Regions from separate parts of the Clostridium intestinale genome, predicted to be linked through region 3. Evidence: a T-box and tRNA genes for the amino acid it is inferred to sense, from the RefSeq annotation. Region 3 holds a T-box; the other regions hold tRNA genes.

Region 1 (10,666 bases), 1.8 Mb from region 3:
TATTTATTACTTTATTTGCATATTTAACTAAATCCTCATCATGAGTAACCATTATTATGGTTTTATTCTCTTCATTAAGCTTTTTAAGTATGTTCATTATCTCAGTGCTTGTATTACTGTCTAAGGCTCCTGTAGGTTCATCTGCAAATATTACATAGGGGTTATTTATTAGAGCTCTAGCAATTGCTATACGCTGCTGCTGACCTCCTGATAATTCTGTAGGTATCTGATTTTTTTTATTTAATAATCCAACCATGTCTAGATATTTTTCTATACTTTTATCTCTTTCCTTATGGGGTATATTTCCCTTATAAAGTAGTGGTAATTCAACATTTTGCCCTATAGTTAACGATTCTATAAGGTGGAACTGTTGAAATATAAAACCCAAATATTCATTTCTAAATTCTGATTTTTCATTTTCATTTAAGTTAGTTACATCTTTCCCATTGAATATATAATTACCACTATCAAAGCTATCTAGAAAACCAAGCAGATTTAGAAGGGTTGTCTTACCACTACCTGACTTACCCATAATCATTAAAAAATCTCCCTGTTCTATATCTAAATTTATAGATTTTAGTGCATGTAATCTATCGCCTTTTAATTTATAGTATTTATCTATATTCTTAAGCTCTATAACCTTACTCAACAGATATCCCTTCTTTCATTTCATCATTAGGATTCTCTGCTATTTCATCACCTTCTGATAAACCACTTGTAACTCTTGCTTTTTCTCCATCTTCGCTATAAGTTATAACTTGTTTAACTAATTTTTTATCTAAAACCTTGAAAACATAAGACTCTTCACCCTCTTTTAAGATTGAAGTTTTAGGTATTTCTACCCCTTTATCATCTAACTTTATGGTAGCTTGTACATGGAATCCATTAGTTAAATTTTCTTGTGAATCCAGTGTTATTATTACTTCATAGTTAGAAATATTTGCACCAGCAGTTGCTGCAGTTGCATTAGCAATGGCTATATTATTAGTTACTGGTCTGTTTCCTACTGTAGTAACTTTTCCTGTTATTTTTTTGTTTGTAGGAAGGATTATTATCTCTGCCAGTTGATTTTCTTTTAATTTAGGTTGATCCTTTTCATTAACAGTTCCTTTAATATAAAAATTAACTGATTCTATAGTTATATATGGACTCGTCATATTGTTAGACTCGCCATGTAGTATAACTCTTCCGTCTATAGGTGCATTTATACCTGCATATTCTTTATTTTTAAGTGAAGCTAATTGCTCCTCGTAAGCACTTATTTGACTGTCTATGCTTGCTGTAGATACAAGGCTACTATTTATATTTGATGTATTAGTAGCTTTATCTTCTGTTGGATTTTGACTTGCTAATAAAGCTTGATTTTTAATAGCCTCTTCTTGAGCCTTTTTTTGTGCCAAAAGCTCTTCCCTTTGTGATTTACTTGCCTTTAATTGAGAGTTAATTTGATTAATTTGTTCAGTTACCTGCTCATTTTTATAAGTAAGTAGGTTGTCTCCTTTTTTAATTACTTGTCCATCTTTGACTGAAACCTTATCTACTTTTCCTTTTGTTGCATCTAGATATATATCTTCAGTACCCTCTGGACCAATGATACCATTAACAAATACCTTTTCTCCTGATGATATTGTATAGGTGCTTATTTTACTACTTTTGGGCGTTTGCATATTTTTCTTTAATAAATAAAATCCTATACTGGTTGCCAAAATTATAACTGCTATAGCTATTAATATTATGTGGTTTTTTTTCAGTTTCTTCATTAATATCCCCCTTGTCTTATTATATGTATATTATTTTAATGTAACATATTTGTAAAATTTTGTGTTGATTATGCAGTAAACGTGCTTATTTTTGTAATAAACGTCACTTTTTAAAAAAATCTCTGAAAAATAATTCAGAGATTTTATCTTAAGTATTAGTTATTTGTAGCTCTTGTATAAAGTAATTATCTATCATTTTTGTCTCTAAAAATACATTATCATAATCATCTATTATCTTTTTTAAATTGTTTAGTCCAATACCTCTCCCTGATCCCTTTGTAGAATAATTAGGTTTAAATATTTTATTAAGAGAAATATTTTTTTCCTTATAGCTATTGGATATTACAATAATTATTGCTTTTTCTGTTTTAATAAATGCGAGCTTTAACTTAAATTCTAAACTTTCTTTAGATGCTTCAATTGCATTATCTAATAAAATTCCTAATATCCTACTTAAATCTATAATATTCATTTTTATATCATCTATATTTTCAACTACCTCTACATGAACATCTAATCCTAATTCCTGCGCTCTTATAAGCTTAGAAGAAACTATTCCTTTTATCTCGGGTATATCGATATTTTTTATTGCTCCAATTTTAAAATCCTTTTTTTGCATACTTTTACTTACAGGAATTATATTTTCATAAAAATGTCTTTCTAAACCGTCCATATCTCTATTATCTATATATCCAATCATTGATGATATTATGTTTATATAATCATGTCTAAATACTCTCATATCAGAATAAAGCTTTTCCAAACTCTCAGTATATTGTTTTAGATTCTCAAATTCCTTTTGTTTATTTCTAAATTCTAACTCCTTAGTTAAGCTTCTAATTAATACAAAAAGAATTACTCCCAGCAAAATAAAGTATGTTAAAAATAAAATTCCATTAGCTCTTAATACATCTTCATTAAAACCAGCCTTGCTACCTAGATAAATGTTTGTATAAAAAATAATTAATGTTAATAGTAAGCTTAAAACTATAAGTACTCCATACTTTCCTTTTAGATTAATATTAGTTAACTTGATTTTTTTATTTAATAAGTAGCCTATACCCTTACTTATCACTATGCATATAAAAAACTCTAGTAAGGCAACTCCTATGTTAAAATTTCCTCTAGTTACATTTATACCAAATAAGGATATATAGGTATTACTCACTATATAATCTGCAACCACTCCTATAAGCACTGCCCCTATTGGAATTATTATGCTTATCATAAGATTCTTATCATATTTATATAAAATAACTCCTGTTATTATTATCATTGGAATTATGGCTAAAAACTCTTCTATTTGAGCTACAGGTACTGCAATAAGCTCAGCAGCTAATATCATTATAAAAAGATCTTTAAGACTTAATTTGTAACTAACTAGATTTATTATTGACACATATATTAATAATACAGTTATTAAAATTTGTATGTATACGGGCATATATTCTATATTCTCCTCCATCTCTTACTTTATTCCATTATAAACCATTAGCATTCCTATCACAACTTATTTTTAACCATTAAATAGGTTATTTAATATCTTTTTAAGTGATTTGTCAATCTTTTTCTTATGTTATCTCATTTTCTCTTAGTTTTTGTAAGTAATTCGTGGAATAGCTTATATGGTAATAATACAGATAAAAAAATCGCTAAGGCGACTATGAGCTGTCGATTTTTTTTGCGCATCTGCCTTTCCAAACGAATGTGAGGAAAAACTGGCAGGCGCTCAATTTTCTTGTTTTTTATTCTTTAGGAGCTTCATGTAGCCTTCTTATATTCATATCTAATTTAAGTTATCCACAACTTTGAAATAATATAATTTCCTAAAGAATAAAAAAACCATAGGATAACGTTCAGTAAAACTGATACATTTCCTATGGCCCCTTTTCTACACATTTATTTTATAAGTGTGTATCTTAATTCTATTGTACACTAAAATAGTGTGAATATTCACTATTTTTTTGTTAAAATTCTATTTAATTTGTGTTTAATAATTATTTTCTCAATTTTTCTGTATATAATTTACTTATTTGGATTTAATGTTCGAGTTCTATTGTTATGATTTAATAGTTTAACAATCTTAATATAAATAAGCCGACTAAACTTTGAGTTTAAGTCGGCTTATTTGTTCTTGGTATCCCCAGTAGGAATCGAACCTACATTTGTCCCTTAGGAGGGGACTGTTCTATCCATTGAACTATGAGGACATAAATTACTATTAAATTCTAATACATTGTTTTCCTTATGTCAACTTTCACTATATTTATATATTAGCAATAATTAAAAAATTTCTATGTTTATTATAAAATGTGGCAAATCTCACCAAATTCCATAATCTATATATAGGAGATATTTTATTTCTAATTATATATTAGGAGGTACTTTTAAATATGGTATATAGATTAAATAATGGTTGTTGCAATAATGCTTGCTGCACACTTGTTTTTAGAGGTGCCACTAGTGCTACTGGCGCTACTGGTGCTACAGGACCTACTGGTCCTACTGGTCCTGGTATTGGGGTCACTGGTGCTACCGGTGTAACTGGCGCTACTGGTGCCACAGGACCTACTGGTAATCCTGGTATTACTGGCGCTACTGGCGCTACTGGTGTTACTGGCGTAACTGGTGCTACCGGCGCTACTGGTCCTACTGGTGATCCTGGTATTACTGGCGCTACTGGTGTTACTGGCGTAACTGGAGCTACTGGCGCTACCGGCGATACTGGTGCTACTGGAGATACTGGCGCTACTGGTGCTACTGGCGTAACTGGTGCTACTGGAGATACCGGTGCTACTGGTGCCGCTGGTCTTGCTGGTGTTACTGGCGCTACTGGTGCTACCGGCGCTACTGGTGTTACTGGAGATACTGGTGCTACTGGCGCTACTGGAGATACTGGCGTTACTGGTGCTACTGGCGCTACTGGTGTTACTGGAGATACTGGTGCTACTGGTGTTACTGGCGTTACCGGTGCTACTGGCGCTACTGGTGTTACTGGTGTTACTGGTGCTACTGCTGCAGGTGCTATAATCCCATTTGCTTCTGGTACACCTGCTGCACTTACTACTATAGCAGGTGGTTTGGTTGGTACTACTAGTATTATTGGATTTGGTTCAAATGAAACAGGTATAAGCATACTTGGTGGTACTATAGATCTAACTGGTATTAATAATTTTGCATTCTCAGCTCCTCGTGATGGAACAATTACTTCAATAGCAGCATACTTCAGTACAGCAGCTGCCTTAACTCTTGTAGGAACTACTATAACAATTACAGCTCAATTATTTAGTTCACCTACACCTGACGATACCTTTACTGCTGTTCCAGGTGCAACTGTAACTTTAGCACCAGCATTAACTGGTATAGTAGCTATAGGAGCCGTAAGTAACGGAATTACAACTGGTTTAGCTATTCCTGTAACAGCTCAGACTCGTCTTCTATTAGTATTCTCTGCAACTGCTGCTGGAGTAACACTAATAAATACAGTACTTGGATATGCAAGTGCAGGTTTAACTATCAACTAGTTATTCTATAGTTTATAATAACTATAAGAATCTAAAATAATTTAACCATGCATCCTTTTAGAAACCTATTTCTAAAAGGATGTTTTTTTATTCTATACTTATCTAAAAAAATAGACACCTTATTACTGTAGCATACCACGTAGTGGTTGCATTAAATTCATTTACTGTAAACTATACTTATCTAAAAAATAAAAAAATAGATAATATATACGTATTTTATACATGTATATTATCTATTAATTAAAAATATTCCTATTTTTAGTTTATTCTTTGAGCTTTAACAAGATATTGATATGCATCTAATTGCCATTTTAAGCTATCATCAATTAATTCAGATATTTTGTTAATAAATTCATCGTCTTGAGGAGTTCTTCCTATAAATACCTTTAGATAAAATCTATCAACATAGCCCGTATTAATAAACATTTTTTTAATTTCATTAAAAGTAAAAAATCTTAAATGTGTTCTATCTAGTAATCCAGCATCCTCATAAGTCCAGTTTCCATTTAAAAGTCCTCTTATAACACTATAATGCATAACATTTGGTATACTAGCTACTACAAAGCCATCCTTTTTTAGAAACTTCTTTAAGTCTAATAATACTTTAGAAGGATCATGTAAATGTTCTAGTACATCTCCAAATATAATATAATCAAAAAATTCCTCTTCACATTCTATTTTATCAGTTTCTATATTATATCCTAGCAGTTTAACATTTTTCCCAGCAATTTTAGCTGCATTTAAATTGTACTCTACCCCATATATATTGGCATTTTTATAAAGGTCTTTTATTCTTATTAATGTAGCTCCACAAGCACATCCAACCTCTAATACATTTATCGCCTTATCTTTTGGTGAATCTATAAGTCCTATAATGTCATTTCTAACTCCACATGAATATCCTACATCAAAACCCCACTTAGCTTTAAATTTAATACCATTAGTAGCCATTAAATGATTAAAAGCTAGTAAATCTGCACTAAAACTTAGGCTTCCATAGTGATGAATAAAGGTATCTTTACATAAAATCAATTTGTATCCTGCCTCAGTAATTCTAAAGCAATAGTCATCATCTTCATAATTCCCTGGTGAAAATCTTTCATCTAGGAGCCCTATCTTATCTACAACTTCTTTTTTTACAAGTAAACAAAATCCTATTAATATAAGTCTATGCTCCCAATTTTCACTGTTTGATTTATTATACTCTTCAGCAAACACTTTCATTTCTTCTAGATTATTATAATTTACAGCTATATTTTGAAAATTAGAACAGTTATTAGTTACTGGCCCAACTGCCCCTACACTTTCATCACTGTATAAAGCAGTAGTTAAATTCTCAAGCCAATTTTTTGTAACTACAGTATCATTATTAAGAAGTAATATATTATCTCCTGTGGCTATCTCTATCCCTTGATTACATCCTTTAGGAAATCCCTTATTATCTTCATTTAATATTGATATTATGTCCTCTTGCTCTTCTAACCACTTAGGTGTTTCGTCAGTTGAATTATTGTCTATAACGATTAATTCATATGAATCTTTTTCTGTAAATTCTCTAATACTTTCTATACATTGTTTTGTATATTCAAGTTTATTATAAGTTAATATGATTATACTAGTTTTCATTTTTTCCTCCAAAAATTTTACTTACTATATAAATTATTATTATATCTACTTACCTGTTCATGAAATTTATATTTTATATATATAAATTGTATTTTCTTAGCCTTTCATATTATTTTGGAGGAATTTACAGTGTACATTTATAGAGTAAATTCATAATATACTTTGAAAGTATTTTTATAAATTACAAAAGAGGTGCACTTATGAATGAAAAAATATCTATAAGTTTATGTATGATAGTAAAAGATGAGGCTGATGTTATTGCAAGATGTCTAAACTCCGTTCGAGATGCTTTAGATGAAATTATAATCGTTGATACTGGTTCTACAGATAACACTAAAAGTATTGTAGAAGAGCTTGGTGCTAAGGTTTATGATTTTGAATGGATTGATGATTTTGCAAAGGCTAGAAACTTTTCTTTTAGTAAGGCCACTAAAGATTATATTATGTGGTTAGATGCTGACGATATTTTATTGGAGGAAGACGTAAATAAACTTATAAATTTAAAAAGTAATTTTGACACTACTATAGATTCAGTAACTATGAACTATATTTTAGGTCAAGATGAATATGGCAATGCTACAAGCCAACTTAGGAGAAATAGACTTGTAAAAAGGAGCAACAACTTCGAGTGGATAGGGCCAGTTCACGAGTATCTATCTGTGTATGGTAATATCCATAGTGCTGATATTAACGTATATCACAAGAAACTTAAATCTAGCGGCAATAGAAACTTAAGAATTTTTGAGGCAAGAGCTTCAAGAGGAGAAGAATTTTCTCCAAGAGATACATTTTATTTTGCTAATGAGCTTTATTATAACAATCGAACTGATGAGGCTATAACTTATTATGAAAAATTTATAAATTCAAAACAAGGATGGGTTGAAGATAATAAAACAGCTTGCTCAAATATAGCTGAATGTTATGCTAAAAAGAAAGACATGGATAGCTTTATGTATTATTGCTTAAAAACATTCCAGTATGATATACCTAGAGCTGATTTTTGTTGTAAAATAGCTTATTATTTCTTTAGTAGCAATCAATTAGATCAAGCTATATTCTGGTATGACTTAGCTACAAAACTACCTGAAAACAAAGGTTCCCTTGCTTTAGTTCAAGCTAGCTATTCTACCTGGATTCCTCATATTCAATTATGTGTTTGTTATTCTAGACAAGGTAAATTTGTAGAAGCAAACCTTCATAATGAACTTGCTGCAAAATACATTCCGAATAACCAAAGTGTAATTCATAATAGAGAATACCTTGCTACACAATTAAAATAAATAAATAGAAGCCTTCTAAAAATCATACTAGAGGGCTTCTATTTATTATAGTTCTTTAGAATCTATTAAATAATAATCATCTAAAATAAGTTCTTTTAAAAACATTTCTAATGGTAATCCTTCACGTATATCTTCTACATGATGTTTACCTTCTTCTATAAGCTTATATATAAAGCTACAGGCTCTACTCACACTTTTATCAAAACTTTCCCCTTTTAGTATGTACGAAAGCATTATAGATGCAAAGGTGTCACCAGTTCCTGGAAATGATATGTTTATATGCTGGGTCTCAACCTTATAAAATTTATTTAAATCTTTGTCATAAGCCAAAGTAAATACATTCTCGTTACCAAAAACTTTTACAGATGTTAATACTACTTTTTTAGGACCTAATTCTGCCAAGTTAATTAAAATTTCTTTCCAATATAATAAATCTTCTTTTTCTTTATATTCTTTACCCAATATCATTAAAGCTTCTGTTACATTAGGAGTTACTATGTCTGCATGGGATACTAGATCTTTCATTTCTAATACCATTTCATTTGTTATTGATGAGTATAGTTCTCCATCATCTCCCATTACAGGGTCAATTAATACTATATTATCTTTAGTTTTAAAGTATTCTATAAACTCTTTTATTATTTTTGCTTGTTTGGGAGAACCTAAATATCCAGAATATATACAATCAAAACTCAAATTTAACTTCTTCCAATGATTTATATGCTCCTCCATATATTCAGTTAAATCTCTTACAGCAATATCCTTATACCCGCCTGTATGAGTAGACAACACAGCAGTTGGTACAGCACACACTTGAATTGCCATAGAAGATAATATAGGTACAATTGTATTTAAAGAAGCTTTTCCAAATCCACACAAATCATGAACAGCTGCAACTCTTTTCATATCCTACTCCTCCAAAGAAAATAGTGGATAATAACACATATATCCACTATTAAAATATATATTAAATTATATCACAGTTAAGAGATTTTAGAAGGCACTACTTCCCCCTCCGCCACCAAAGCCTCCTCCTCCACTTCCACCGGAGAAGTTACTTGTGGAACTGCTACTATCTGAGCTAGAGAAATTGTGGTTAAAATTATCATGATAACTACTTGCATAGAAATACATAAATCCATAGTTATACATAGGATTATATGAATCATAATAATTTGAATCTTCTTTTATAAAATCTTGTACATCCTCAAATATATCTAAAGCTATTGCATAAGGTAATATTCTGCTCCATATGTTTAAGTCCTTTAAATCATCAACATCATTTAAATTAGTAAAGTATCTCTCAAAAGCTCTCCACTTAAGTCTTTCATCCTCATACTCATTTGTTAATATCTGCTTTCCTAAAATATTTGTGTAGAAATTAAGATTTTTAGCATCTATATCAACTACATTTTCCCAGCTTGAGTACTCTTCTCTAAAGCTTTCACTTTTAGATACCTTTTGCAATTTTGAAAGTTTAACCTTCCCATTTTTCATATATCCTTTTAACCAGCCTATTAAATACTTTTCACTATCTAAAAGATAAGCCGAGCTATGATTTTCATCTATTGATATAGAGACATCTTCATAATCATCTTCACTGTAATTCCCCTCAAATTTTATTATTCCTTTGTTTGAGAGGTATAATATCGTAGCTAGGAAATCATTTATATCTATTCTTCCATTTACTAATATAGATACTAATGCAGGAGTTAAATCTGATGGTATATCTTCATATAGGTTTCCATTAAAAAACACATAATCTTCCCTATATTTATCTATTGCTTTTTTTCTACGCTTGTTACTTAAATATAAAGGAATAGTTATTAAAAGTACTGCTATTGATATTCCTGAAGCTATAACAACTGTGGTAATTGTTTTTTGTTTTTTAGCCTCTTTAGAGTATTCATCATAGGTTTTATCTACTACTTTAGAAGTATTAATCCACGTTGATGGAAATAATACCGAAGCTCCTATAACGTCATTATCCTCCATATCATTTAAAGTAAGTCTTATATATTTATTGTCAATATTTCTTAATTCTCCTCTTTTGGGACCCTCTCCACTATAAGTAACCTCTTTGGTGATCTCATTAGGAAGAGTCAAAAATACAGTAATATTATCTATTTTTACATCATCTTCATTCTCAAAAAACACCCATTTAAGCTCTGATAAATCACTATAACTGGTTACTACATTTTTTAAAGTGTACCTTATCTTAAACACTTTTTCTTCATCTTGGCTTTGGCTAAATATTTTTACTTCAGTTTCACTACTTGATTTATTTAACTGAAAAGTATTGTTGTTTTCGCTATTACTTTCATTTATAAATTCATCCTTGTTATTATTTACTATGGATACCTTAACATCCTCAACCCCATCAGAACCTTTAGTTTTTACGTTTCTTTTTATCCCATTAAACTTTCCTGTAAAATTGTATCTGTAGGTTTCTTCAATATTCATATTACCTTTATCA
Region 2 (10,666 bases), 1.8 Mb from region 3:
TTTAACTAGCCCCTTAAAATTTTATGGATTTCTATCATTACCTAAGAAAAATACAGTCATAGCATCTGCACCAGTATGGCTGCCTATTGCACATCCTATATAATTTATGATAACTTCTTTTACTTTAATAGCTTCTTTTAAAGATGTAGCAAGTCCTTCAGCATCCTCTAAACAATCTGCATGAGTAATAATGATTGTTTGGTTTTCTGAATTAACTATCTTTCTCTCCAGACTATCTAGAAGATATTTTATTGCCTTTTTTCTTCCTTTTGCTTTAGCGATGTTTATTAGTTTTCCTTCTTCATTTACATGAAGAACAGGTTTTATGTTAAGCAATCCGCCAACTATAGCAGAAGTAGAAGAAATTCTACCACCTCTTCTTAAATGATTTAAGTCTTCAACAAAAAAGTAACTATTGAGCTTTAAATAATTTTCTTCAAGCCATGTAACTAATTCTTCTTTTGTAGCTCCTTCTTGCCTTTTTTTAGCTGCAAGGTAAACTAAAAGACCGTGACCACCAGAGGCAGCTTTACTATCAAAAACTGTTATATCAGCATCAGGATATTTTTCTAATACTTCATTTCTAGCTACTAAAGAACTACTATAGGTGCCACTTAGAGCGGATGAAAATGAAATATAAACTATTGCCTTATTAGCCTCTACATGTTTTTCAAACTCTTGAACAAACCTATAAGAGTTTACTTGACCGGTAGTAGGTTGTTCTCCCTCTCTAATACCTTTATAGAAGTCTTTATAGGAAAGAGATTGACCACAATCTTCGATATATTCTGAACCTTTAAATAAGCATACTAGACCAATATAATTTACGTCTAAATCTTTAACTAAATCTTTAGGTAAATCACAACCCGAATCAGTTAAGATAACATAATCCTTCATAAAATTTATCTCCTTAAGAAATTATTATTATATTGATTTTAATATAATGGGTGGAAATATTCAATTAATAACTATAATAAAATAAGTTATTAATTTTATTTGTTAAAAATTTACAAATAAAAGCATGAATGGTATAATATAGTAGACACGCGAGGAAAAGTAAATTAAAATTATAATATATATGGTATATAAGATTTGTGAAGATGAGGTTTTGAAAATGGAGGAGAAATTAAAATATAGCGATTTTAATGCATTTGAAAGTATTTTAAATGATTATGAGGCTAAAATTAGTGACTTAAGACAAAAAGATTATTTAAAAGAAGAATTTATACTTAATATTTCTCATGATTTGAGAACTCATCTAAATGTGGTATTAAGTATAATGCAATTATTAAAAAATAAAGAATATTATACAAATAATAATGAAAATAAGTGGAATGAGTATTCTAACTCAATTAAAAAAAGTTGTTATAAGATGTTAAAACTTATAAACAATCTAATTGACGTAACAAAATTAGAAAATAATTACTTCATATGCAATAAAGAAAACCTAGATATAGTAAGTTTTCTTGAAAACATAGTAACTTCAGTGGACAAGTATGCAAAAGATAAAAATATATCATTAATATTTGATACTAATGAGGAAGAATGTATTATAGGGGTAGATCCAGAAGTAATAGATAGAATAGTTATGAATTTATTATCAAATGCAATAAAGTTTTCGCCTAAATCCTCTGAGATACTTATAACATTAGACATAGATAAAAATAGTGTTTGTATATCAGTAAGGGATCAAGGGCCAGGAATTCCTGAACAAGAAAAACAATTAGTATTTAATAGGTTCCATAAGGTTAATAAGCTATTAACTTCTGAATATGAAGGTAGTGGAATAGGTCTTAACTTAGTTAATAATCTAGTTAAAACACATAAAGGATCTATAGATATAATAAATCATAAAGATGGCTGTGAATTTGTCGTAAAATTTCCAAGAGAATATTGTCAAGAATGTCAAACCAGAAAGAAAATATCATCAAACAATAAGGTGGAAGTTTTAGAAATAGAGTTTTCTGATATTTACTAACAGGTAACTATTGACTTTTTAAAAATGATTATGTTAATATAAGTCTTGACGTGTTTTATATCTGCGGTGGTAGCTCAGCTGGATAGAGCATTTGGCTACGGACCAAAGGGCCGGGAGTTCGAATCTTCTCCGCCGCACCAACAAAAGCCTTGCAATAGCAAGGCTTTTGTTTATTTTAAATTATAAATTGTAGACATTTTGTAGACATAGGTTAATTTTAAGGCTATAAATATTGAAAATCGTGGCTACATTTAATCATATAGTAAATTATATCAAAATAATAGAATGTAATAAAGTATTTTAAAAGAGTAGTTGTTCTCTAAACTAGAACAACTACTCTTTTTATTTTATTTAAATGAAAGGAGTTTTTATAATGTCAAAACAATTATATTGTTCAGGGAAAATTGATGGAGGAAAATATGAAATAAATATAGGCGATAAAAAATCTGCTAAACATAGAAAAAGAATTGATATTGTGTCTATAAAGATGATAAGGGAATCTAGTATGCTATACGGAATCAGAAGAATAAATCAGCCTAATGATGCGGTTGGAATAGCAAGAAGATTTCTTGATGATGCAGATAGAGAGCAACTATTAGTATGTAGCATAGATGTGAAGAATCAACCTACTTCTATAGCGGTAGTAAGTATAGGTTCTATAAACTCATCTATAGTACATCCAAGGGAAGTATTTAAAACAGCAATATTAAGTAATGCAGCTAGCATAATAGTATTTCATAATCACCCATCAGGGGATACTACTCCATCAAAAGAAGATATAAATGTTACTAATAGGCTAAAAGAAGCAGGAAAGATATTGGGTATAGAAGTTTTAGATCATATAATAATAGGGAAAAATGGTAATTTTCATAGCATCCGAGAAAGTGGAGTTATTTAGATGAATATATATGGAATAATTAATTTATTTTAGTTTATGATGGGTTATAATGGTCAAATATAATAATTAGACAATTATGAAGATATTAATGTCTATTAACAGATGGTATAATAGAAAATATAACTTTTATAATAGAGTAAAACTCTATATTGAATATATACAGAGTTATTAGAAATAAATTACTCTATGTAAAACACCATTATATTAGTATAGGTGAGATTAAAAATATAGGTAAAAAAGAACGTACGTTTGAAAAAAATACGTTTTTTGTGTATATTAATATATAGTAGTTAAATTGATAGATTTTGATAGGAGGAACATATGATTACAGAAGATAACAAAAAATTAAAAGTTATTGATTTATTTTGTGGTTGTGGTGGATTATCCCATGGTTTTTTAGATGCAGGATTTGATGTAGTTATTGGTGTAGATCATGAGGAAGCTGCATTGAAAACTTATAGATATAATCATAAAAATTCATTTGCACTAAATGCAGATTTATTTAGGGATGAGACAATACTTGAAATAAGAAACAAGTATGTGGAAATAACTGGGGAAGAAAATGTAGATTTAATAATAGGAGGGCCTCCATGTCAAGGATTTTCTTTGACAGGTTCAAGAGATATTAATGACACAAGAAATACTTTATATCTAGCCGTAGTAAAAAGCGTAGATAAATTAAGACCAAAAGCTTTTTTAATTGAAAATGTTCCAGGAATTGCAACATTATATGGAGGCTTAGTAAAGGAACAAATAGTAAATACATTTGAAGATATGGGGTATAGAGTAAGTGTCACACCAAAGCCTTTAGTAGCAGCTGATTATGGTGTGCCTCAAGTAAGAAAAAGAATGTTTTTTGTAGGAATAAGAGAGGATATAGCTAATAGGGTAGGAGCTAAATTTAGTTTTCCTTCACCAACACATGTGCCTATAAATTATATCACTTGTGAGGATGCTCTAAGTGATTTACAAGATAGAGAAGATGAATTAGGTTTAGAGGAGGATATATATATTTCTAAACCTAAGAGTAAGTATCAACAAGTAATGAGAAAGAACAGTTCTAAATTATATAATCATGTTGCAACAAAGCATACTGATATGGTCAAAAAAACTATAGCGTTAGTACCTGATGGAGGAAATTATAAAGACTTGCCTGAAGGAATTGGAGGAAGCAGAAAGTTTAATGAGGCATGGACTAGATATTCAGCAAACAAACCATCAAGAACAATAGATACTGGGCACAGAAATCACTTTCACTATAAATATAATAGAGTACCAACTATAAGAGAAAATGCAAGATTACAATCATTCCCAGATGATTTTATATTTTTAGGAACAAAAACTCAACAAAATAAACAAGTAGGAAATGCTGTGCCGCCTTTGCTATCATACAATATTGCAAAAAAGCTTAAAGAATATCTTAAAATGGGTGATTAGAAAAATGAATAAACTAAATACTATTGAGTTATTTGCAGGTTGTGGTGGATTAGTTGATGGATTTGAAAAAACTAATAGGTATACTACACTTGCATGTGTTGAATGGAATGTAAAGCCATATGAAGTATTGAAAAATAGGCTAAAAAATAAGTACAAATATAATGATACTGAAAAAAGAGTCCTTAGATTTGATATTCAGAGAACAGATGAATTAATAAATGGGTGGAATAATGATCATGAATATGGTGATGGAGTAGGATTATCAAATTTAATTAAAGATAAAAAGGTTGATTTGATAGTTGGGGGACCGCCTTGCCAAGCTTATTCTATGGCAGGAAGAATTCAAGATGAAAATGGAATGCATTATGACTATAGAAATTATCTTTTTGAAAGCTATATTGAAGTTGTTCGGAGATTTAGACCGAAAGTAATTGTATTTGAAAATGTAGAAGGAATATTATCAGCTAATCCCGGTGGAATAAATATTATATCTAGGATAAAGCAATCATTTTCAGAAGTAGGATATTGTATTACTGATGATATAAGAAGAAATGCATTATTAGATTTAAGTGAATTTGGTGTTGCACAAAAAAGAAAAAGAGTAATATTAATAGGACTAAACAAGGACATATTTGGAGAAAATTGCAATGAAATATTAGAAGATTTTTATAATAATAAGTTGCATAAATATAAAACGAAAAAGATAAAAACTGTATATGATGTAATAGGTGATTTACCTAAACTATTACCTAGAGATGTAGAAGTAAAAATAGGAAGAACAAAATACTCACATTTTCCAGAGCAAACTGAATATAGGGATCATTATCCTAGATATCATAATAATAGAGATATTGAAATTTTTAGGGAATTAGCTTTAGATATAGAAAGTGGAACAAATAAGTATAATTCAACTGAAGCAATAAAAAAGTTATATACAGAAAAGACAGGGAAAGAATCTAATATACATAAATATAATGTGTTAAGATGGAATGATAGAAGTAACACAATCCCTGCACATTTGAAAAAGGATGGATTAAGGCATATACATCCTGACCCACAACAAGCTAGGACAATAACAGTTCGTGAAGCTGCTAGACTACAAAGTTTTGACGATGATTTTGAATTCTCAGGAAGTATGTCATCTGATTATGAGATGATAGGGAATGCTGTTCCTCCGGAATTCTCAAAAAGATTAGCGGAGTGTATTTTTCATCTATTTAAAGAGCATGACTTAATATAAAGGTTGTGCTCTTTAAGAATTTTCATTGCTGTTATATAAGGAGTTAATTATAGAAAAAATAAAAAAATGACATATCTCTCCAGAAAAAAGTATTGCATATCAATTTAATTGCTGTTATAATGGGTTTATACCGGTGATAATTATAAAAAGTATTGCAATACTCCAGAGGAGAGGTTTTATGTTAGAGGAAATATATAAAAAATATGGTTTAACTAAAAATCATTTAGCCAATTTATTATCAAAAACTGAAAAAGCAATAGATGATGAATTGATGAATACTAATCAATTATCAAAAGCATTAGTTGAAATTTTAGCAACACCATCTAAGCTTCTTAAACTCTTAAATGACAATAAGGATAATATCCCATTTACGATATATAAAAGAGCAAAATCAAGCCTAGAAACAGAAATAGTCAATCAATTTAGTGAAGTTTTTAAAAATAGAGCTTTTGTAAAACAAGTAAAAAGTAATGAATTAGGGTTTAGGAATGGTATTTCTGGAAGAGCAGGATCTTTTATACTTGTGCCGAAAAATTGTTTGGAGATATTTCCAGAGCTTTCAGAGATTATAGAAAATGATAAGCAAACAATAAGAGTTTCTATAGAACCAGAAAGAGAGACAAGATTAATTGAATTTACTTATCATAACAGCAAAATAACTCAAGGTGATGAAACTGGGCGAGATGAATTTAGACTATATAATAATAATTTTATCAATGGCAGAGTATTATTATCTCCAGAAGATATTATAATTATGATGAAAGATTTAGATGATAATGGTGAATTTTATCATTTATATAGGTTTAGTCAAAACAGCGAAGAGCATGAAAAGTTATTACAACTTATTATAAAATATAAGAATGGAAGAGCCTTTGCGACTATGATTCCAATATCTGAATTCATACTAAATGGATTTTTAATTAATGAAGTATTACAAATAGATGATATAGAGCAAGATAATAGTGAAGAAGATAAAGTGATGCATTATGATGAAATTGATAACTTTGAATTAAGTAAAAGAAGCCTTGAAAAGATGATGTCTCAAGATGTTCAAGAGAATGTCGAAGTTGTATTAAGAAAAATTAAACAGATTAAAAGAAATATGAAGTTTAGAAAATTGATAGTAAGTGCTTATGAAAATAAATGTTCTATAACTGGACTAAATATTTCATATAATGGAGTTTCTAATATACAAGCCTGTCATATTATAGGAAAGTCATATGGTGGAAGTGATAATCCAACTAATGGAATTGCATTAGATATGAATTTGCATTGGGCATTTGACAAAGGAATGTTTACAATAAATGATTCTTACGAGGTAGAAGTACATCCTTTAATGGCAGAAAATGAAATATTAAGAGGATTAAATGGTACAAAAATATTTTTACCTAAAGATGAAAGGTATCATCCAAGTAAGGATGCTCTAGAATATCACAGAACAAAAATATTTGGAGAGTTTTTGAGAAATTAGATATATATAAATATTAATAAATAGCTCATATCAATTGATTTGATATGAGCTATTTATTTAGTATAAAATAGGAGATGTAAAATTATGAATAAGTATAATAAAAGAAATCTAATAATAAATTTTCTACAATGGAATGATAGAAATGGTTGCTATACAGATAAGAATCGTGATTTAGATGGAATTCCTAGAATGACGTATGAGGATGCTGTAAAGTACTTTTTTAGTATAATTAATGATGATTTTTATTATAAAATTGTAGATAATATATTTGAATTAACATATGATGAGGTAATTAATTACGCAAAGGAACAAGATATTTATAAAATAACAATTAAAAAGCTACATAAGCTAATTGGTGAAAATAATCCTTCAGCAAATTTTTATAAAGGGTTTATTATATAAACGAATAAAATAATAGAGCTAAAATAACTATTCTTTATATCGAATTTTTATATAAATTTGATTATATATTATATAAATGTGCGATACCTAGTCGATAGGTAATCTCTCTAGAGAAATTGGAACATAGAAAGGATCATAAAAATATGAGTGATAAATTTAATTCAAAAGTAATCTTAAATATAAAAATAAAAGACCCTGATTTAATATCAGAGTTTAATATTATTGCTATGGAAATGTCATTATCACTAGATGAATTTATTATAAATTCTATTAACAAATTGATTAATGATATAAAATTTATTAGACAGTTAAGAAAATAGACTAATAAGTTATTAATTACTATAGTTCATCAACATGAGAAAACATTATCTTTAAAACATCTAAAGCCATTTGCTTTTCTTTTAAATTTCTACCATCCATAAGTTGAGTAACTTGATTTAAAAATGTATCGTTATTTACATTTACGTATTCCTGTAATAAATAATCTATAGTAACCCCTAGCCTTTTAGAGAGCCTAATTAGTTTATCGATTGTGAGACTACGTTCTCCTCTTTCTATTTGTCCCATATATGAATTTGAAATATCTATACTTTCAGATAATTGTTCTTGAGTTAAATTGAGTTTTAACCTTTCTTCTCTAATTCTTTTCCCTAAAGCTTTGTAATCCATTAAAATCACTCCTTATCTCTTACTTTAAAAGGAAAAGATAAGAAAATTAACATGCTATATGAGTTATATACATTTACTGATAGTATTATTTTTGTTATACTATCTGTATATTTGAAGAATTACTATAAATTTGTAGTAATTCTTTTATCAAAGATTAATATTTAGAAACCAATTATTAAAGGGGGATTTTATAATGAGTAAACTAGTATTATGCAAAACATGTGGCAAGGAGATTGCAAGTTCAGCTAAGCAATGTCCTAATTGTGGAACGAAACAAAAAAGTAAAAAGTTAAAGATAATAGTAGGAACTATACTAGCGTTAGCAGTTGTTTTTATTTTTGCTATGGCTGGAAATAATGATTCTTCTTCTAGACTAAACTCAAATAATAGTAAAAATTCTATTATATTTTGTGAAAGCGTGGATGAAAAATTAAATCCAATAAATGAGGGAAATAAATTTTCTCTTGGGAATGTAACAGCAAGACTTAAAATGTCCAAATCATTTGGAACAGATAAAATTAAAGTAACTGTATATAAGATGAATGGAGCTGCTGAATCTATATATGATTCTGCTAATCAAGAAGTTAATCCTGAATGGACTACAATGGCTATTCCTATAAACTTTACTGATGTAGGAGATTATAAGGTAACAATATCTATTAATGATACAGAAATATTAGGAAGCGGATCAGTAACTATACAATAATAGAGATTTTAGGAGGAATTTATGAATAATAAATTTAATGATAATATTGACTCTAATTACTATGAAAAAAATATAAGTTTAGAATCTCAAGAATTTCAATTCATTAGACATAAAAGTTTAGGAAGATTAGATATTTCTCATATCATATCTGATTTAAAGATAACAGGAGAAGATTTAACGATTGTTCAACAAAAGATAGTCTTATATTTCTTTAAAAAGAATCAAATAAAAACAGTACATAATATAAATGATATAGCATCTGTTAAAGTAAAAAGAATATTTGATATAAGTGATATGATATTCTCTGTAATATTTGCATTACTTGGGTTATCACAACCAGTATTTTTTATTGTAGCAGCAATATTGTTTTGGGTAGGAGTGGGTAAAAAAATTGAAATTAAAAAGAAAAATAATTTTGTTATAACTATACCTACTGGTAGCAGTACTATGTGTTTAGAATTAGTAAAAAGTATAAATAGGATTAATAAGAGCGTAGTAGTTGAAAATATTAAATCTTTATAATCAAAAGTACAAGCTATAAAATAAATACAATTATAGGAGGAATTTTTATATGTTCGTAAGAGTTAAAAATACATTAAGTCTATTGCTGCTGTGTTTTGTTACACTAGGTTTCTTAGGTTGTACTAATACTGAAAAAGAAGAGCAAATAAATAGTAGTGAAACTACTACTGAATCAAATACATCAAGTAATATAGGTATAACTAAAAAAGAATTTAACTTATTAGATTACATTGGAAAATCTTCAAAGGATTTAGAAAATGATTTTGGGAAACCCATAAAAATTGATAATACTGAATTAGGGCAGTTATATATCTATGACAGCATAAATTTTTCAATAGATGATGACAAGGTTATTGTTATAAGTGTAAAAGATGCAGAATCTACTATAAATGTAAATGGTGTAACGTTTGGAATGACTCCAAAAGATATTAAAGCTAAAATTGGAGAGCCAACCAAAGAAACTAATAGTAATGGATTCATTATGGAGTATAGACTTAACAATAACACTATATCACTTCAATACTATTGTGATGACTTTCGTAGTCCAATAAGCCTAATTACAGTTACAGATTTAACTTTTGGTAAAGAAAAACCTATGGAGGTTACAAAAGAACAAGTTAACCAATTAATGAACGGCACGTGGATACTTGAAAAAAATATTTATGAAGAGAATCTCTCTTTTTATAAACACATTTTTTCAAATGGGATTATGGATATCCAGCTCTCAGAGCACTTACAAAAAAAGTACGAAGTTACAAGCTACAATGCATTAATCATACGTGGGGAAACTCTAAATGGATTTGGGAGTACAGAATATCTTGAAGCAGAGTTCTTTATTGAATTCTTTGATAATGGAGATAAGATGGTAATATATCACTTAGATGAAGTAGGAGATAAAGATTCTGAAGATATGTATGTTAGGTATAATTGAAAAATATTAAATATACAAAATTGAGAAATAGTCATTTAAATATTTGGTACAGATTGTATTTGGAAGAATTTTGAAAAATATATAAGAATATTATTGCTTGGAACTGGATTAAAAAAGCAGTGACAGTTAAGTCACTGCTTTAAACTTGTTAAAATTAATATAAAATAGGAAAATATTATTTAAAATTGTAAAATGTTATATTAATTATTTAAAGGGTATTTGTGATTAAAAAATAAAATATTTACTACAATATAGTAATAATTAAAGGTATAAGTTTTACTTTAAAATGCCTATATACTAACTGATTGTATCTTATAAACTATTATTTTTAAAAATCTTATAATTTGAATATAGCCTATTGAAAGGAAAGTTATCATAATAGATATAATTATTATATCTATTTGCTAAAACC
Region 3 (10,666 bases):
CAAATTTTAATTTTTCTGGACTAGTAACAGATATAAATTCAAGTTTCCTAGCTTATATAGGTAATTTTATTGCACCTATATTTTCTCCTCTAGGATTTGGAAACTGGCAAGCTGCCGTATCTCTTCTCACTGGTATACTTGCAAAAGAAACTGTTATTTCAACAATGGGCATAATATATGGAGGTAATCTAGATTTAATTTTACCTAATTACTTTAATTTTTTATCCGCTTTATCCTTTATGGTATTTGTACTACTTTATGTTCCTTGTGTTTCTACAATAGGGGCACTAAAAAAGGAGTACGGTACTAAATTCACTCTATTATCAGTGATAAATCAGCTATTTATTGCATGGATAGTTTCATATTTTATTTATAGCTGTGGAATATTAATAAGGTGGTTTTTATTATGATAGAAATACTTATAACAATTGTCTTAGTTATTCTTTCTGGATATATAATTTATAGAAATATCAAAAAATCATCAAAAGGTGAATGTAATTGTAGTGATTGTGATACTCACTGCCCAAAATATGATGATAAGATAAAGATAAAAAAATAAAACTCTTTTTTAGGAGTTTTATTTTTTTATCATCAATAACTATTATTAATGATATCCTCTATTTCTTTTTTGCTTATATCTTTGTTATATAGTTTAAAGAGTATTCTTCCACCAGCTTTTTTAGATATATTGCTGCTTATAGATTCTTCCAAGAATATATTATTATTTAAACATAATCTCAATATTTCTTTTCTTTTAATCTCATCTATTACATCTTCTCTTATTATATTTTTAGCCTTAACTTCATTGATTAAATTGAATATATATGGAAGAGATCTTACATCATTAAAGTTGTACCTTATAATCTTATTCAAAAACTTTTCATTTGATGTTTCTAAATACCTTTTATATAAGTGCATACACTCTACAGCTGTAGTTTCTTCATCTCTATCTATGTTTAATGTTTTTTCAATATCCTTTAATGATAAAGACTCTATACTTAATCCATTTTTATATGGTCTTATTTCCCTATATAAATCACGATGAGATATATTTTTCGGAAAATCTATTCCATATATTAAAGCTCTTTTTCTTAAAAACGGTTCATCAAAGGCCTTTCCGTTATAACTGCATAACCCTTTATTTTCTATAATATTTATAAACTTTTCTATTAATGCTTTTTCATCTTTAATGTTATTGCAAACAAATGTTTTCCCTACTAAGTAACCTTCAACAATGGTACAAAAAGAAAGGGCAAAAACCCAATCTTTTTTTACATTAAACCCTGTGGCTTCAATATCAAAAAATACTAAATTATCAAGAGTGTAATTTCTAACTATATTTTCATCTAAATCACAAAGTAATTTAGAATCCCTTATTATCATTTTTTACATCTTTTCTACTACTTCAATACCAAGAAGATTTAAAGCATTTTTAATAACTTGGCATGTAGCTTTTACTAAATTTATTCTAGCATTTTTTAATTTTTCGTCTTCTAGGTTTGCTACAGTATGGGCATTATAGAATTTGTTAAAAGCTTTTGCAACATCAACAACATATCTTGTTACTATAGAAGGTTCTAATTTATCAAGTGCATTTAATATATTTTTATTAAATACTTCTAAAGTTTTAATTAATTCAAATTCTTCTTTTGAATCTAAACCAGAATAACTAGCTTCTCCACTAGTTTCTCCAACTTTTCTTAATATACTGTTAGCTCTTGCATAAGAATATTGAACATATGGTCCTGTTTCTCCTTCAAAAGATAACATCTCTTTCCAGTCAAATAATATATCTTTTTCTCTTGAGTTTTTAAGATAAGTAAATACTATTGATCCTATACCTATCTTTTTAGCAACCTCTTCTTTATTTTCAAGGGTTGAATTTTTTTCATTTATTACTTCTAATGCTCTATCTTTTGCTTCTTTTAAAAGGTCTTCTAATAATACTACTTCACCTTTTCTTGTAGAAAGCTTTCTGTCTGCAAATTTAACTAATCCAAATCCTACGTGAACGCAATCTTTAGCCCATTCATGTCCTGCAAGTTCTAATACCTTAAATACTTGTTTGAAGTGTAGAGCTTGAGGTGTACCAACTACATATATACTTTTATCAAAATCATAAGTTTTCTTTCTATACATAGCAGCTGCTAAATCTCTTGTAGCATATATAGTAGCTCCATCTGATTTTAATATTATACATGGAGGCATGTTGTAATCTTCAAGCATAACAACCTTAGCTCCATTACTTTCAGTTAATAATTTTTTCTCCTCAAGTTCTTTTATAACTACATCCATTTTATCATTATAGAAGCCTTCTCCTGCAAGAGAATCAAATTTAACTCCTAATTCATCATATACATTATTAAATTCTTTTAAAGAAAGTTTAGTGAATCTTTCCCAAAGCTCAGTAGCTTCTTTATCACCATCTTCAAGCTTCTTAAACCACATTCTTCCTTCATCATCTAAGCTAGGATCTTTTTCAGCCTCATCATGGAATTTAACATATATTCTTAAAAGCTCATTTATAGGTTCCCTTTCTAAAGCTTCCTCATCAATCCATCTCTTATATGCAGAGATAAGTTTACCAAACTGTGTTCCCCAGTCTCCTAAGTGGTTTATTCCTACTGCTTTGTAACCTTGATAATTAAACATCTTATATAAAGAGTTTCCTATAACTGTAGTAAATAAGTGACCTACATGGAAAGGTTTTGCTATATTAGGTGATGAAAATTCAACACATACAGGTTTTCCTTCCCCTAATTCTGAAGCTCCATAATTATCTCCTAATGTTAGGATGTTTTCTATTGTGTTTTTATTAAACATTCCTTTATCTACAAAGAAGTTTAAATATGGTCCTAAGTTTTCAACTTTCTCAAAACCTTCACTATTGAATTTTTCTTTAAGTTCTGTAGCTATAGCGTTAGGTGCTTTTCTTAAAACCTTTGCTAGCTGAAAACATGGAAAAGCATAATCTCCCATTTCACCTCTTGGTGGAATTTCGATAGCCTTTTCTATCTCTTCCTTATCTAAATCTATTAATGAACTAATTCTTTCAGCTATTAGACTTTTGTAATTCATTTAGTTTCCTCCTCTATTTTTATAAAATAAAAAACGCCTCTTTAATAATAAAGAGACGAAATATCCGCGGTACCACTCTTGTTGCATAAATGCCACTCAATTCTTTAACGCTGAAATGCGATTTATTTTACTTACCCTAAGCTTTCAAATAATGTCTCAAAGGCTCTCTTCATTTAATCTCACTCCTACAGGCTCTCACCAAACTCCTGCTCGCTTTAGGTTTTAATTAAACTACTCTTCTTATCATAGACTGTACTCTTTATTTAGTTACGATAATTATTATACATTTTAAGGCTTTTGATTGTCAATATTAATATAATGTACATTATTACTTTAATGCATTTATTAAAATATTTTGATATAATAATTTAGAATAATTTTTAAATTAGAGGTGTACTATGAAACGTGTTGGTGTAATTGATATTTGCTCAAATTATATTAGAGTTATACTATCAGAAATTGAGGACAGTGGTTATTTTAGAGTAATAGACGAATTAAGTGAACCTGTTAAGTTAGCACTTGATCTTATAGATAATAATTTTATAACAGAGGAAAAAGTAAATATAACTATTAATACCTTGCGTGCTTTTAAGTCATTATGTGTTACATCTGGCGCTACTAAAATAATTGTAGTTGCCACAGAAGCTTTAAGAGATGCAGATAATGGAGAGTATATAATAGAAAAGATTTCAAGTGAATTAAATCTTGATGTAAAAGTTCTTACATTAAAGGATGAAATTTATTATAATTACATGGGAGTAAAAAACTCTATTTATACAACTAATTCTTTACTTATAGATATTAGTGGTACATGTACACATCTAGCATGGGTAAAAAATGGACAAATTATAGAATCCTCAACCTTACCAATAGGTAGTTTAAATATATCTTATGGCTTTAATTTAAGAGATCGAATTATACATAGTGATTTTGAAAATGCTAAGAGTTCTATCATGGATTGCATAACCTCTATACCGTGGCTTAAAAAAGGTAATTTTGATAACATAATCGGCGTTGGTGGAGCCTTTAGAAATGTTGGGAAAATTGATCGTATTAGAAAGAGATATCCATTATTAATAACTCATAATTACGAGCTTACAAATACGGATTTATGTGAAATTTTAAATCTACTTAAAAGTAAAGATTTAAATCAAAGAATTAAAGTTGATGGAGTATCTAAAGATAGAGTTGATATAATAGTTGGAACTACTTTAATCATGAAAGTTCTTACTTATTTTTTAGATATTACTCAACTAAAAATCTGTGGAAGAGGAATGCGTGAAGGATTACTTTTTGATTATATAATTAAAAATTTAGGGCCAATAGATGATATAGTTGATTATTCAATACGAGGTATAATGGAAAGCTTAAATGTTAATAAAGACCATGCTGAACATGTTTATACAATCTTAAAAACTCTTTATGAACAATTAAGGCCATTACATCATCTTGGAAATGAGTATGACAACGTAATTAAGACTGCCTCACTTCTACACGACAGCGGAATTAGTATTAAATACTATAATCATCACATTCATTCTTTTTATGTCATACTTAACTCTTATATGAATGGGCTGACCCATAAAGAATTATTACTTAGTGCATGCACTGCTGCTTTTCATAGAAATAATTCTTATACAGTTCCTTTAGCTCAATATAGTTCAATAATAAATAGATTAGATGTAGATATCGTTGAGAAAATAGGAATATTATTAAGAATTTCTGAGAGTTTAGATAGAAGCCTTGAAGGTGCTGTCAAATACTTAGATATAAAAATTACTGACGAAGTTGTAAATATTAATGTTTATTCCTCAATCCCTCTAGAGCTTGAGATACGTGATGCTTTAAGAGCAAGATGCAAATTCAAAGTAATATATCACAGAGAACTAGAAATCCAAAATATTGTTGTTTAATTTACTTTAATCGTAAAACTACTTGCTAAACAAACAAAAGAACTTTTGCACTTTGTACAAAAGTTCTTTTTTCTTCCATATAGTAAAAAAACAAATACTTTCTTAAAGCTATTTAAACTTAGGTAGTTCACTTAAATTATTACTTTCATCATCATCTGGTCTGCTTCTTAAATATTCTTCACCATTTTTTGATTCTAGAACCTGTACCCCATCAATTTTTCCATCTCTAGCTAATCCTACAGCCTCTTCTTTTGTTATTATTTTTCCACTAGAAAGCTCATAAGCCTCTATTTCTCCACTACTACCACTTTTAATTGCTGTGATTTTATCCTTTTCCATCATAAACACTTCCTTTACTTTATTACATTATTACTATCTTTTCTTATTACGAAGAAATTATACACCCTTATCCTGTAGAGACTTCCTCTCAAGTCTCATCAAATCATCTCCCCCCTTATTGATTTAGAAGCCGTTTATCAGGCTTCATTAAATTCATTTTATCCTAAATTCATCAAATAATGATTAGACTGACGCTTAGAACCGCGTCCACCGAATAGAAGTGCACCTTATTGCTGTAGAGGCTTCTTTCCAAGCCTCATTAGATTCATTAGATTCATTAGATTATTATTATGTTTAATAATAATCTAAGTACTTAAATAGAAAAGTACCCAATTTTTCTAATACTATTTTATTAAGAGGTTATGAGTGTGGTTAAAAAGGAAATTTTAGCAGAAAAATAGATATCGTATATAATAAAAAACAAGAGGAAGAAAATAATAAATCTATAAAAAAGAGCTGTGCACTAAATATTAGTGCTACAGCCCTCTTCTATTCTTTCTTAAGTCGCCCAATAAGAAACATAATATTCATTCCCATACTAGTCCACTTAGATTCATATTCAGTTACTATGTTTTCTTTAAAATCAGATTTGTGTAAATCGTAGGTTAAGTATTCTATCTCAAAACCAGCTTCCTTAAAGTATTCTTGAGACTCATCAAATAGTTCTTTATCATCCGTTTTAAACCAAATCTCAGAATCTTTCTTTAAAAACTTCTTATATTCGTCAAGAAATTTTGTATGTGTAAGTCTTCTTTTTTTATGTCTATCTTTTGGCCAAGGATTGCAGAAGTTTATAAAAATCCTCGATACCTCATCCTCACTAAATATTTCATTAATAAAGCTAATGTTAAGTGGAACTATTCTTATATTTTCTACTTCAGCTTCATTAGCCTTATTTAAAACATAAATTAAAACCTCATCCTTAAGATCAACTGCTATATAATTAATGTCTGGATTATTTTTAGCTTTAGTTACTGCAAAATCTCCTCTTCCACAGCCTAATTCTAAAAATATTTCATTATTATTTTTAAAATCCTCTTTCCAAATCCCTTTTAATTCTCTTGGGTTAGTAATTACCTTTGAATCTTTCTCAAGCTCTGGTCTAACCCACCATTTTTTCCTTAGTCTCATGATTCCTCCTATAAAAATACAATAAACTCTATTAGTTTATTTAATAAGCCAAATATATAATTACTTGGTACAGCCAAAATTCTCCAAGCCAAAAATACAACTCCAATAAATATTAGTTGTTGGTATTTATAAAGATTATATCCTATCTTCCCAAAAACCTTAGGAAATAAATCTTCCAAAATACTAAATCCATCAAAACCTGGAACTGGTAATAGATTAAATAAAAATAAAATCACGTTAATACTAACTACGTTTACTAGTATCATTCCTATAATTGATATCATAGTTCCATAAGTATTGTAAGTAAATTTGTAATAGAAACCTGAAATTATTGAAAAAACTATTGCTGTAAAAAGGTTAGCTAAAGGTCCAGCTATTGATACCTTTAAATCATCCATATAGTAGTTTTTAAAAGCACCTCTATTAACCCTAATAGGTTTTGCCCATCCAAATCCAGCTATTAGGATTAATATAAATCCAATAGGGTCTATATGTACAAGTGGATTTAGAGTTAGCCTTCCTTGAAATCTAGCCGTTTTATCTCCTAATTTATCTGCAACTATTCCATGAGCATATTCATGAAAAGTAAAAGCTACTAATATAGCTGGAATAGTTAAAATCTTAATTAAAATATCTTCCCTCATCTTGACCTCCTTTATAATATTCACATTATAACATAAATTTAGTAATCTTCAATAAAATAGACAGGTAAATCCTGTCTATTTATTAAACTCTGTTTTTATTAATTTTCCTTGAGATACAGATGCTACACCCGTATCATACATAAATAAAAATTTTCCCTTGTAGCTTGTCTCTTTAGAAGTGGTTAAATTACTCACTACACCATTTAAGTTATCATTAACTAATATTTCGCTTTTTCTATTAACATGAATATCCTTTTTATCAGTAGGCTCCTTTAATGTCATGCTTTTCCATTTATTAGTATCTTCCTTTAATAGCCCATAAGTTATTTTAGATATCTTATCTCCACTTATTGAACCAACATAAACAATATCTTCGCTATCTATATTTAACAACGTAACTTTATCGTTAAAGGCTAGCTTCTTTTTAGGAGCCGTAGAATATATACTTCCACTTATACTATCTTCATAAACCAAACTATCTTCATGAGGAATAACATCCATATTACTTACTGCCGAACTCATAAGATTAGGTTGTGTAATCTTATGATTAATATCTATTCTATAAATAGAGCTTTTAACTCCTTTTTCATTTACTTTTATGTAAGTAACATTAGTCAATATTGCTGCCTTTATCTTATCAACCTTTGCACTTTCTGCAACGTTATCAAGCTCTTCCATTTTACCCTTTTCTTTTTTATTAGCATCGTAATAATATATTGTAAGATTACTTTTAGAGCTTGATTGTTTTTTCTTTTCTACTAAAAGCATTCTATTTCTATCAGATAGCCATTCGTAATTAGATACCTCAGAATCAGATTCATTTTCTATCTTTAAAGCTTCCCCTGTTTTAGTACTTATTAAATTTACTTGTCCATTTTCAAGATAAGATATAAACTTCCCATCAAAACTTACTCTTAGATCTTTACCCTCAGGTAAAGTTATTTCAATATCTTTATTTTTAGGTTCTTCCTCAACTTTTACAGCCTTAAAGGTTGTAGTATTAACAAAAATCTTTTTATCTAAATAAAGCAGTCCTAAGGATTGGATTGTTAAAGAAATAGCTATCCAAATAGCTATTCGTTTTAATAGCTTCATTAATTTCTCCCCTTCTTATTTAACTATAAACGCTGTTGGAATACTTCTTTCTCCCAAACTATCTGAAGGCGTATTAATAACTTCACCCTCATAATACATAGTGGTTGATTTCCCTCCATCAAGATTTGCTGCGTTTATAGCTCCATATTCTATCATTAAATCTTGAGCTTCTCTCAAAGTTGCCCCTACACTTCCAAACAATTGTCTTCCATCAATTACTAAAAGCATTATAGAACCATCACTTCTTTGCCCAATTACTGTTCTAGGAGCTATTCCCCATCCACCATCACCACTTCTAATAGTAGGTTTTCCATTTACCACTAATGTAGGACCAAATGTTACTGCCTCTTTAGCTCCTAATTCATTTAGTTCATTTATTGAATATTTTCCTATAATAAGTCTACCATCCTTATTTATAGCTATCATATCAATTTTTTGATTTTCATCTGCGCCTTTAAAAACTATGTTACCTTCATTAAGTATTACACCTTCTGGTTGTCCACCTGTGCCTGTCCACTTAGCGGTAGAATTTCCATCAGTAAATCCTCCCGCGTTAATGCCTGCTATTGCATCATTATTTTCTATAATCTGGGATAGAGTTTGTCCCTCTCTACCTAACTTAGAGCTATATCCAACTTTTACTCTTGTTGGATCTTTAACTATTAGAAGGTACCCCTTAAACTTATCTCCACCATCTATATTATATCTTTCTATTGTTTCATCATGGGTCTTAGGTATTTTTACTTCTTTTGATTCTACATCTTGAGATATTTCTTCGTAATTATTATTTTCTGCTAAAATTTTATTTATTTTCTCTTCACTTAAAAACCAAGTAGCTAAAAACTGACTTTTGTAAGATGTCATAGCTGCACCTACAAAACCTTTTCTTACGTTTTCAAAAGGTCCATAATATAAATAAAATGGTCCAACTATAGCAGTAAATACAATTTCAAATAAAATAAAAGCAAATACTCTTTTTAAAGATATTTTTTTCCTTCTTTTCTTCTTCCTAGCTTTTGCTTTCGATTTATTTTTGTTCATGTATTCAAATCCTTTCTTTCAATTAATTAAGCAAGTAAATGAGTTTACCTGCTTAATTATATAATTTATGTATTACTATTTCAATAAATTTAAAATTAATTAATAATATTTTAATGGAAAATATAGTTATAAAAACCTATAAACCTTTAAAATTCTTCCATTTCACCCATTATCTCAGGATTTACTTACTATTAATTACTTAAATTAGCTTTTTCTTCTTCATCCTCATTAATCTGTGTTTTTTGTCTATCATCAGGTAACGATACCTTTTCTTGCTGTTCTTTAACTTTATCAAACTGAACTTGTTGATTTTTGTATTGACACATAGCATTTTTAAAACTTAAATTATTATAGTTTGAAGAATCCCACTTTTTATCATTAAAAATAAAATCTTTCATAGCATTACCATTTTGTTCTTTATCTATAAGTAGCACCCAACCTTTATCTAAAAACTCGCCACCTTCACTTAATTCATTAATAGGTATTTGAAGCTGATCGTATGTAGGAGGATTAAATTTATAAAATGTATATCCATAATCAAAAAGTTTGGCTGGTTCAATATTAGTTTTTACACAACTTAACAGAGCATTTGCTACTGACGTATACTTTAAGGGAGATATGTCTCTAGCTTTAGTTGCAATAAGTGTTAAAACATTTCTCTGCCTTTCAGTTCTTTCATAACTACCATTTCCTACCTTCCTTATTCTTGAATAAGCTAATGCTTGTTGCCCATCTAAATTTTGTAGTCCAGCTTTTTCAAGTGGTGGAGATTTATCTTCTCTGACTTCTCCTATGTACTTATTAATTTCCTCAATCTCATAATCCTTTACATCAATTTCTAAGCCACCCATAGCATCAACAATATCTTCAAAACCCCAAAAATTAACTACTATATACTTATCTAACGCTACTCCAAAATTTTCTTTTATAGTTATCATTAATAACTCAGCTCCACCTAATGCGTAGGCTGCATTTATTTTTTGATCGCTATATCCTGGTATCTTTACATAAGTATCTCTCATGATAGAAGTAAATTTAAGTTTTTGATTACTTCCATCAATAGTTGCAATAATTATGGAGTCACTTCTTGCAGCTTCATCTAATGTCCTTGCATCTGTTCCAATTAATAATATATTTGTAATTCCTTTTTCTTCATGATATTTTATTTCTTCTTTCACTTCTGGGGTAACCTCTAGATTCGGTTCCACAGGAGTATATATTTTTGTTCTCATATAAAAATAACTTCCTAAGGCTATAGAAGCTATTATAATAACTAAGATAGCTATTAACAAAATAACTTTTTTCTTCTTACCCATTCTTTCTCTGATCCCCTCTATTCATAGAAATTAATCATAATATATAATTATACAGTAATATTTTCACCAAACATTTCAAAAGTATGACATTTTAATGTTATAATTGACT

Evidence for each region. A T-box is a leader RNA that pairs with one kind of tRNA and senses whether it is charged. The one in region 3 lies ahead of argS (arginine--tRNA ligase), so its partner is inferred to be a tRNA-Arg.
Region 1: it encodes a tRNA-Arg, which carries the amino acid that the T-box ahead of argS (arginine--tRNA ligase) is inferred to sense. The anticodon was not compared.
Region 2: it encodes a tRNA-Arg, which carries the amino acid that the T-box ahead of argS (arginine--tRNA ligase) is inferred to sense. The anticodon was not compared.

What each region holds. Positions count from the first base shown of each region.
Region 1 is NZ_CP121166.1:3,725,695-3,736,360, reverse strand. It holds gene P8F83_RS19055 (ABC transporter ATP-binding protein) at 1-652, opposite strand, end outside; gene P8F83_RS19050 (efflux RND transporter periplasmic adaptor subunit) at 642-1,760, opposite strand; gene P8F83_RS19045 (sensor histidine kinase) at 1,909-3,204, opposite strand; tRNA gene P8F83_RS19040 (tRNA-Arg) at 3,896-3,970, opposite strand; gene P8F83_RS19035 (exosporium glycoprotein BclB-related protein) at 4,154-5,284, shown strand; gene P8F83_RS19030 (bifunctional glycosyltransferase family 2 protein/class I SAM-dependent methyltransferase) at 5,543-6,910, opposite strand; gene P8F83_RS19025 (tetratricopeptide repeat-containing glycosyltransferase family 2 protein) at 7,111-8,190, shown strand; gene P8F83_RS19020 (pyridoxamine kinase) at 8,236-9,096, opposite strand; gene P8F83_RS19015 (DUF2207 domain-containing protein) at 9,184-10,666, opposite strand, start outside.
Region 2 is NZ_CP121166.1:3,690,072-3,700,737, forward strand. It holds gene P8F83_RS18860 (DegV family protein) at 22-897, opposite strand; gene P8F83_RS18865 (sensor histidine kinase) at 1,115-1,978, shown strand; tRNA gene P8F83_RS18870 (tRNA-Arg) at 2,042-2,118, shown strand; gene P8F83_RS18875 (JAB domain-containing protein) at 2,352-2,876, shown strand; gene P8F83_RS18880 (DNA cytosine methyltransferase) at 3,198-4,313, shown strand; gene P8F83_RS18885 (DNA cytosine methyltransferase) at 4,318-5,553, shown strand; gene P8F83_RS18890 (HNH endonuclease) at 5,732-7,024, shown strand; gene P8F83_RS18895 (hypothetical protein) at 7,109-7,426, shown strand; gene P8F83_RS18900 (hypothetical protein) at 7,570-7,746, shown strand; gene P8F83_RS18905 (helix-turn-helix domain-containing protein) at 7,766-8,095, opposite strand; gene P8F83_RS18910 (zinc ribbon domain-containing protein) at 8,289-8,801, shown strand; gene P8F83_RS18915 (hypothetical protein) at 8,823-9,323, shown strand; gene P8F83_RS18920 (hypothetical protein) at 9,373-10,254, shown strand; gene P8F83_RS18925 (hypothetical protein) at 10,567-10,666, opposite strand, start outside.
Region 3 is NZ_CP121166.1:820,345-831,010, reverse strand. It holds gene feoB (ferrous iron transport protein B) at 1-410, shown strand, start outside; gene P8F83_RS04210 (FeoB-associated Cys-rich membrane protein) at 407-559, shown strand; gene P8F83_RS04205 (ribonuclease H-like domain-containing protein) at 592-1,383, opposite strand; gene argS (arginine--tRNA ligase) at 1,387-3,078, opposite strand; T-box leader at 3,127-3,334, opposite strand; gene P8F83_RS04195 (Ppx/GppA phosphatase family protein) at 3,477-4,991, shown strand; gene P8F83_RS04190 (DUF3892 domain-containing protein) at 5,100-5,333, opposite strand; gene trmB (tRNA (guanosine(46)-N7)-methyltransferase TrmB) at 5,820-6,461, opposite strand; gene P8F83_RS04180 (site-2 protease family protein) at 6,470-7,105, opposite strand; gene P8F83_RS04175 (dipeptidyl-peptidase IV) at 7,181-8,200, opposite strand; gene P8F83_RS04170 (phosphodiester glycosidase family protein) at 8,216-9,241, opposite strand; gene P8F83_RS04165 (LCP family protein) at 9,433-10,557, opposite strand.